One region of the Veillonella sp. AF13-2 genome, then DNA from elsewhere that is predicted to be linked to it. Evidence: riboswitches for the same ligand, from Rfam matches in the RefSeq annotation. Region 1 holds a riboswitch; the other holds the start of a gene.
What was found. Region 1 has a riboswitch for thiamine pyrophosphate ahead of thiC (phosphomethylpyrimidine synthase ThiC). Riboswitches for the same ligand answer to the same signal wherever they lie in the genome.
Positions count from the first base shown of each region.

Region 2: another riboswitch for thiamine pyrophosphate. It lies ahead of cytX (putative hydroxymethylpyrimidine transporter CytX); the one in region 1 lies ahead of thiC (phosphomethylpyrimidine synthase ThiC).

Region 1 covers NZ_QTMT01000003.1:418,694-423,126, reverse strand. Annotated here, with positions in the region: gene DWV85_RS07860 (5-oxoprolinase subunit PxpA) at 123-890, opposite strand; gene DWV85_RS07855 (thiamine phosphate synthase) at 1,070-1,345, opposite strand; gene thiS (sulfur carrier protein ThiS) at 1,350-1,547, opposite strand; gene thiC (phosphomethylpyrimidine synthase ThiC) at 1,571-2,875, opposite strand; TPP riboswitch at 2,953-3,060, opposite strand; gene DWV85_RS07840 (ATP-dependent Clp protease ATP-binding subunit) at 3,138-4,433, opposite strand, start outside.
Region 2 covers NZ_QTMT01000003.1:294,319-298,751, forward strand. Annotated here, with positions in the region: gene modB (molybdate ABC transporter permease subunit) at 1-400, shown strand, start outside; gene DWV85_RS07200 (ATP-binding cassette domain-containing protein) at 409-1,035, shown strand; gene cytX (putative hydroxymethylpyrimidine transporter CytX) at 1,019-2,203, opposite strand; TPP riboswitch at 2,256-2,361, opposite strand; TPP riboswitch at 2,443-2,537, shown strand; gene thiW (energy coupling factor transporter S component ThiW) at 2,602-3,081, shown strand; gene thiD (bifunctional hydroxymethylpyrimidine kinase/phosphomethylpyrimidine kinase) at 3,081-3,914, shown strand; gene thiM (hydroxyethylthiazole kinase) at 3,928-4,433, shown strand, end outside.

The DNA.
Region 1 (4,433 bases):
AATTAATTGATGCCATACTTATTGCTTAAAGCTCATACTTACATGTAATACTTACTTTTAATACTTATATTTGCATTTTTGTTGGTATTAATTAAGCATTTATTTTAATGTATTTAATAGCGTTATCGGTGTTGAAAATTCGCCACCGTTACACCAGCTTTTGTAAGCCCCTCCCGAATATATCTTGTGAAAGCTATCGCTTCAGGATTATCTCCATGAACACATATGGAGTCAGCCACAATATCAATGATCTTCCCCGTATTAGTAACAACCTTACCCTTTGTAACCATCATAAGAACTCGGTCTAAAGCCTCTTGCGGGTCTTTAATGAAAGCACCTACTTCTGTACGAGGGACCAATGTTCCCTCCTCTGTATAGCCACGATCGGCAAACACTTCCTGTATAACAGGAATACCTCGTCGCTGTGCCTCTTGAGCAATATAGCTACCACTCAATACCATGATCGCGATATTAGGATTTACCGCTTGTAAACCATCTAAAATTGCATCGGCTAGTACAGGCGTAACACAGGCTGTATTGTAAAAAGCACCATGTAGTTTCATATGCTGTAAAGTAATGTCATAACTATCACAAAAAGCTTGAAGTGCACCTAGTTGGTACATCATATAGGCTTTTGCCTCAGCAGGACTTACTGCCATCGCACGACGACCAAATCCCATCAAATCTGGATAACCAGGATGCGCCCCTACGGCAACTCCTTTTTCTTTACATATACAAACAGTCGCATCCATAATAAGAGGATCTCCAGCGTGCCAACCACAAGCAATATTAGCACTTGTTACGTGATTTAATACTTCACTATCCATGCCTAATGTATAGTTACCAAAACTTTCGCCTAAATCACTATTTAAATCTACATAATGAGACATATACTATTACCTCTCCATCTTCATTTATTTTATAAATTCTATAGAATATCGAATTTAATGATACGATTATACTAAATAAACCTATATCTTAGCAAGGATATTTATCAAATCTACAAAATTATTTTATAAATACAAAAACCACAAGATTAAAATCTTGTGGTTTGTATGTATACTCTTTTTTATCTGACCCTACTATATCCCATCATGAGCTCATAAATAGTATTTTGTATATTATCCGATTCTGTTATTTCAGAAACGGCACAAATAAAATCGGGATGCGCTTGCCAAACGGTATCAGCATTTGTGGTTTTAATGCCCCCAACAGCAACAATGGGAGCCTTACTAAACTGCTTTGCCCAATATATATAAGAAATTCCTACAGGATTAGCATTGGGTTTTGTTTGTGTAGAAAAAATAGGCCCTACCCCAATATTACCTATAGTAAATGTATCCAATATATCAATTACCTCCTACAAAGCTAACGATTTCTAATCTGTCAGCAGCCGTTAATTTAGTGGTTGTATATGCTTCCTTACTAAGAATCTCTCCATTAAGCTCAACTACAAAGTGTTTACCAGAATAGCCTAATTCATCAAGAATCAAATGAAGTTGCTCACCTACAACATACTTTGGCTCTCCATTAACAATCAAATCCATAATGACCTCCCATATGAAAAAGCTTATAAAATATCAATATATTCTTCTTGTAAAGCTTTATTCATACTGCGTACAGCACAGAATTTGCCACACATAGAACAGGTTTCACTATGGTCTTCCTCCGGTGCTCTACTTTCACGAATAGAACGAGCCCGTTCCGGATCAATGGCACAAGCATATTGTGCTTCCCAGTCGAGAACTTGACGCGCCTTAGCCATAATGTCGTCTATATCTCTTGCATTAGTAATACCACGAGCAATATCTGCAGCATGCGCCGCTATTTTGAAAGCCATAATTCCATCTTTTACATCATCTGCATTTGGTAAGGCTAAATGTTCCGCTGGTGTAACGTAGCACAAGAATGACGCCCCATGCATACCTGCTACAGCACCACCAATGGCAGCTGTAATATGGTCGTAACCAGGAGCAATATCTGTTACGAGCGGTCCCAACACATAGAAGGGCGCTCCATCACACAAGGACTCTTGTATTTCCATATTCATTTGTATTTGATGTAAAGGTACATGCCCAGGTCCTTCAATCATAGCTTGTACACCATATTGTTTCGCTCGTTTTGCCAATTCACCAAGCCTTACAAGCTCTTCAATTTGGCACACATCAGTTGCATCCGCCAAGCAACCTGGACGACAAGCATCACCTAAAGACAAAGTAACATCATATTCTTTGCAAATCTTTAAGATTTCATCAAAGTATTCATAGAATGGATTTTCATGGCCTGTCATGCTCATCCATGCAAATACCAAACTGCCTCCGCGGCTAACAATATTAAGCAACCGTTTATGATTCTTGATTTGATCTATTGTTTTTCTCATAATACCACTGTGGATAGTAATAAAATCTACACCATCTTGAGCGTGTAATCGGATAGTGTCCAAGAAATCTTGAGCTGTTAATTCACCTAAATCTTTTTGATGATGAATGACACTATCATAAATAGGCACCGTACCAATCATTACTGGCGATGTCTCAATTAATTTACGTCTAAAAATACGAGTGTCACCATGAGTGGAAAGATCCATGATCGACTCTGCGCCAAGTCTAATAGCTCGATTAACCTTTTCAATTTCACTATCATAATCAGTAACGTCTTTCGATGTACCTAAATTAACATTGACTTTCGTTCTAAGGCGTTTGCCAATCCCCTCAGGCGAAATACTAGTATGTTGCTTGTTACAAGGAATAACAACCTTTCCTGCTGCCACTAGTGAACGTAATACCTCTTCATCCATACGTTCTTTTTCCGCAACTACTTTCATTTCCTTCGTAACTACACCAGCCACAGCAGATTCCAATTGAGTCATAAACATTTTACATCCTCCTATATAAAAGACATATATAGTTAGGTATGCAAAAATGGGTATCGAACAAAATGATCGATACCCATATTAAGTATTAGCGTGCTTCCTACGCGGGCATGATCCCGATCAGGTATAAAGGTCAGGTGCTCGCAGCCCTTTCTCAGCCTATATAATAGGCTCCCTTGCATACTCACTATATAATTATGCTATTAATATTACTACTTTATTCAGATTTGTCAAATGATTATTCTGACACTTTTACGTCTATTCTTTATTTCTCAGCCTTATCTTGGTCTTTGCTATCATCGGAATCTGCTTTTTCAGAGATTACAATATGACCATCCTTAACATCGGCAAGCAAGTGTTTAGCATCGATGTGATCCAAGTAGAAATCAGTTACATTATCGCGGATTTCAGATTCGATAACACGACGTAATGGACGAGCGCCCATAGTTTTGTCATACCCTTGTTCCATCAACAATTCTTTAGCTTCATCTGATACATCAAGAGTGATATCTTTTTTGGCTAAAGTTTTATTCACTTGATCAAGCATCAAATCTACAATTTTTTTCAAATCTTCTTTGCTCAATTGATTGAACTCGATAACTGCGTTGAAACGGTTCAAGAACTCTGGACGGAAGAATGGAGCAATGCGTTCCATTACATCTACTTTATTTTCATCATCATTGTCATTACCATAACCGAAACCTGCATTGGATGTAGCAATGATAACAGTATTTTTAAAGTTTACTGTGTTACCTTGACCATCTGTTAAGCGACCATCGTCCAATACTTGTAAAAGTAATGTAATAACTTGAGGGTCTGCTTTTTCGATTTCATCGAATAATACGATGGAATAAGGATTACGACGTACGCGTTCAGTTAATGTGTTAGAGTTATCTTCATAACCAACATACCCAGCTGTAGCGCCGATTAATTTAGATACGGCTGTGCGATCACTATATTCGGACATATCCAAGCGAATGATTGCATCTTTGTTACCAAACATATCTAGAGCTAATTGTTTAGCTAATTCTGTTTTACCAACGCCAGTAGGACCTACGAATAAGAAGCTACCAATTGGACGGTTGCCTTCGTCAAAGCCTGCACGGTTACGACGAATTGCTTTAGATACGGCTTCTACTGCTTTATCCTGACCAATTACATGAGCTTCTAAACGAGATTTCATGTCTTTCAAGCGTTCGATATCGGATGCCCCCATTTGAGATACAGGGATACCTGTCATTCTTTCAACGGCTTCTGCTACATCGTTGACCTTAGCCACTACCTTTTGATTTTCTGTATGGTTATCAAGCTCTGCTTGTAACTTTTGAATACGCATTTTTTCATTGATTGCAGATTCATAGTCTTCTTTTTGAGCATATTCCTCTTGTTTTGCTTTAGCATCAGCAATATCTGCTTCCAATGTTTTAATATCTGTTACAGGATGTTGAGATGCCAAGTGAGCTGCTGTTACATCGATTAAATCAATAGCTTTATCAGGCAAGCTACGTTGTGGAATATACTGTACGGAATAATCTACAGCTGCTTTCAACACCGCATCTGG
Region 2 (4,433 bases), 120 kb from region 1:
ATCTTCAGTTATTGCGTTTCCATTATTTTATCAGACGGTGCGTTCTGCATTACAATCTGTCGATCATAATATGGAGGACGTAGCGCGCACATTGGGTGCTTCAGAGTTACGTATCTTTTTTACTATTTCTGTACCACTCGCTTGGAAAGGCATTTTGACGGGCAGTATTTTAGCATTTTGTCGTGCTATGGGCGAATTTGGAGCTACAATCTTGATTGCCGGTAATATTCCACGGGTAACACGCACCATGCCACTTGCTATCTACTCTTATGTAGAGGCAGGGCAGTACATGGATGCCTTTGAATTAGTTATATATATATGTGTTCTTACATTGGCATTGTTGAGCGGGATTCACCTCATCACAAAGGGGTCCTTGTTCCGGCACATTGATAATAATTAGGAGGTCCGATGATTACATTTTCCTTTACCGTAGCTAGACCTTCTGTGACTGTGAAAGCCGATGGTGTATTTTCTTCTGGTATTACCGTGTTAACAGGCCAATCTGGCAGTGGTAAAAGTACATTTATTAAGTGCATTGCAGGTCTTGTGAAACCGACTACAGGTAGCATTCAATATGATGAAACTATATGGGTTGATCGCGACAAAAAAATCTGGGTACCTGCTCAAGAACGTCAAGTTGGCTATATGCCACAAGGTAATATCGTATTTCCACATTTATCGGTGGAACATAATATTACCTATAGTAAACGAGGCACGTCAGAGATGTGTGACAGCTTATTAAAACGCTTAGGCCTTGAGAAATATCGTAAAACGAAAGCAGGTAGCTTGTCTGGTGGTGAGCAGCAACGCGTTGCATTGGGGCGTGCTCTTTACTCTAAACCAACCATCTTGCTTCTTGATGAACCATTATCTGCACTAGACTGGAATTTACGTAAGCATGTTCGAGAGGATCTTGTTTCCATTATTCGCGAATGGGATGTGCCATGTGTATGGGTTACCCATGATGAAAGCGAAGCCGAAATGGTTGGAAATCGGCACTGGACCTGTGAAGATGGGCTTATAGTAAGGTGTTAGCAGTTTTACTTATGAATCCAACGATGGATGTTACGATAAATGCTATTGTAAAGGCTGGTAGTGTTGCACCTATGGAGCTTTCACTATGCAACATATAATGGTATAAACCTACGGCTATAGCCCAAATCAACCCGCGAACTAGATAAGCCGATAGCGTTTGCACTTGTTGGCGATTGACAAAATAGTCTGCCAACAAGATGGCAATCATTGGAGCAAAGACGGATCCGATGAGATATAGGAATTCTGTAATATCGTCCATCGGATATAGGATGGCTGCAATGGCGCCGACAATGGTTACGATAACAGCTACGCCTTTACTAGATGCTCCATTATAGATAGTCGTACTAGATACGCCAGCTGAGTAAGCGTCCATGAAGGTCGTAGTTACAGTGGAGAAGATAATGACGATGAGTCCTGCAAGACCAAGGCCTGCGTTCATCATAATAGTAATGATAGAGTCCCCACCGCCGAAGATCGCCGCGCTAAGGCCCAAGGTGTACATGGCGACACTCGTTACCGTGTAGATGGTAGCACTTGTTAGTGATGCGGAGAAAGGGCTTTTGCTTTCACGAGTATAATCACTGATGAGAGGTAGCCAAGACAGTGGTATAGCGATTGATAGCTCAAGGGCTGCTATAAAGCTCATATTGCCATTAGTCATGAAGCTACTGTCACTAGGCCATTGAGAAATCATGTGAACTCCCATGTAGAGTGTGAGGCCTAGTAATAAAACAGATACGATAGCTTGAATATAGCCTGTATTGTGGAGACCGATGAAGAGCCATAAAATGACGAGCGCCCCAATAGCAATAGTCCAAATCATAGGAGATAGGGGCGCCAGCTCTTGTAAGGCAAGCATAGCATCGTAAATCATGATACTAGTCCAACCGATTAGTTGGATCATATTTAAAAAGGCAAAGCCCTTTGCCCCTAAGGGACCAAAGCTAAAGGCTGTCGTGTTCATACTGCCTTGCCGCAAACGGCCACCGATGAGTCCTGCTCCAAAGAGCAGAATACCGCCGATGATATGGCCTAAGATGATGGCATATAGTCCTTGAGTGAGGCCTAAGGGTGCCAGATAGGTGCCGGTCATAATCTCCGCTATAGATAGGGCGGCACCAAACCATATCATGGCGAACTGTGGTTGTGTAATGTGTGTATCTGTCATACGTCCTCCTTGCCAGGAAGTCATAGAAAAAGCCGAGCTCATGGGAACTCGGCTTTTAATCCTCTATGTTCCCTACGTTGGCATTATCCAAATCAGGTTATGGGTTAAAGCATTAGCTTACTCTCAGCCCACTCGTGTGAGCACCCCGTTATGGCTTCATTATACGAGGTGGTGGGAGAACCGTCAATTCTTTTGTTGCATAGATTGTATAATGATGTTATAACTAGAGTATAAAAATATATGGCCACTAGGGGTGCTTTTGCTGAGATTGATCATTCAAAACCCTAGACCTGATCCAGATAATACTGGCGTAGGGAAGTGGAATGAAACATAATACCAAACTATTACGAGACCATTCCATTTGAGGTGGTCTCATTTTTTATTTAGTTGGAGGTATTATGAAAAAACTGATTATTGCTAGTATATGTGTGGCCTTGGGTGTCGTCTTATCGACTACGTCGATTCCGATTGGGCCTGCTCGAATTTTTCCATTTCAACATATGATAAATGTGATTTTAGCCGTTGTAGTAGGGACGAGATTCTCTGTAGGTGCCGCCTTTAGTACCTCTTGTTTACGTAATGTACTAGCGCTAGGTTCTCCCTTAGCCTTTCCAGGCAGTATGATTGGCGCTTGGTTATCTGCGTATCTATATAAGAAGTACAATGCCATATGGGCGGCGGCTTTAGGAGAAATCATAGGTACAGGTCTTCTCGGGGCTCTTATTAGCTATCCAATTGCTAACTTCTTACTAGGTAAACCGTTGGCGTTGTTGACTTTGATTACATCCTTCTCCATGAGCTCTATTAGCGGAGCTTGTATTGGCTTCGTGGTATTACAAATCTTATCTCGACGTAATTTGTTACATAAGGAGGCATAATGAAACTACATACAGCATTAACAATTGCCGGTACCGACCCTAGTGGTGGCGCTGGCATTATGGCCGATCTAAAATCCTTCCAAAGCCGCCATGTATATGGTATGGCAGTGGTTACCTCCGTAGTAGCCCAAAATACAACAGGGGTTCACCACGTAGAACACCTATCGCTAGAAAGCATAGAAAAACAGTTACACGATGTATATTCAGATATTCTTCCTCAAGCCGTTAAGACAGGTATGATTGCTTTACCAGAGATGATGGATCTCATCTATCCTTATGTGAGTAAGAACATCCCTTATGTGATGGATCCAGTTATGATTGCCACCAGCGGTGATCGACTTGTATCGGATGAGGCCGTCGATTTCTTAAAATCTAAACTCATTCCGGTCGCTACAGTTATTACACCTAATCGTAGCGAGGCAGAGGTGTTAGCGGATATGTCTATCTCTTGTGAAAGTGACATTACAACAGCAGCTAAGCGTATTTTACATGAATTAGGACCTCGAGTGGTTATTATAAAAGGCGGCCATATTGGAGATGATGCTACGGATTATGCTTTCACCAAAGATGGAGATGTGCGTACGTGGACAAGTCCTAAATATGATACTGTTCATACTCACGGTACGGGTTGCACCTTCTCGGCGGTTATTACGGCAGAGCTCGCCAAAGGGCGTGATGTAATGGATGCAATTGGCATTGCAAAGAACTATATTTCCCTTGCGATTAAGCATAATCCAGCACTTGGAAATGGCTGTGGACCTGTTAATCATATGGCTTATGGGTTATTGGTAAATGGCCCTCAAACGATGGATGAACTTTTGAAAAATGACTAGAGGAGATAGTTATATGACCTACAACAATCCAAATATAAATGGTTCAAATTGGTCCGAACTGAATATATTAGAGTCTCTACGCAAAAAAAATCCTCTTGTTATTTGTATTACCAATGATGTGGTGCGGACCTTTACAGCTAACGGTTTGCTAGCCATCGGTGCATCACCCGTGATGAGTGAGTGTAGCGAAGACTTAAAAGACCTTATCGTTCATGCTTCTGCACTGCTCATCAATATTGGGACCGTTACACCAGATAAGGTTACTTATTACAAAGAGGCTGTTAAATTAGCGAAGGCTCATGAGGTACCCATTATACTAGACCCTGTGGGTTGTCACGCCGGGGCTTATCGATTATCTGTTGTTTTAGACTTGATTAAAACTGGTGCTATTTCGTTGCTACGAGGGAACCAAAGTGAAATTAAAGCCATCTATGATGCTCTTAATACAAATCATAAGATTGATAGTTCTCTTTCGGGTAAGGGTGTAGATGGAGAACAAGTTGAGGATAGCGCAATTAT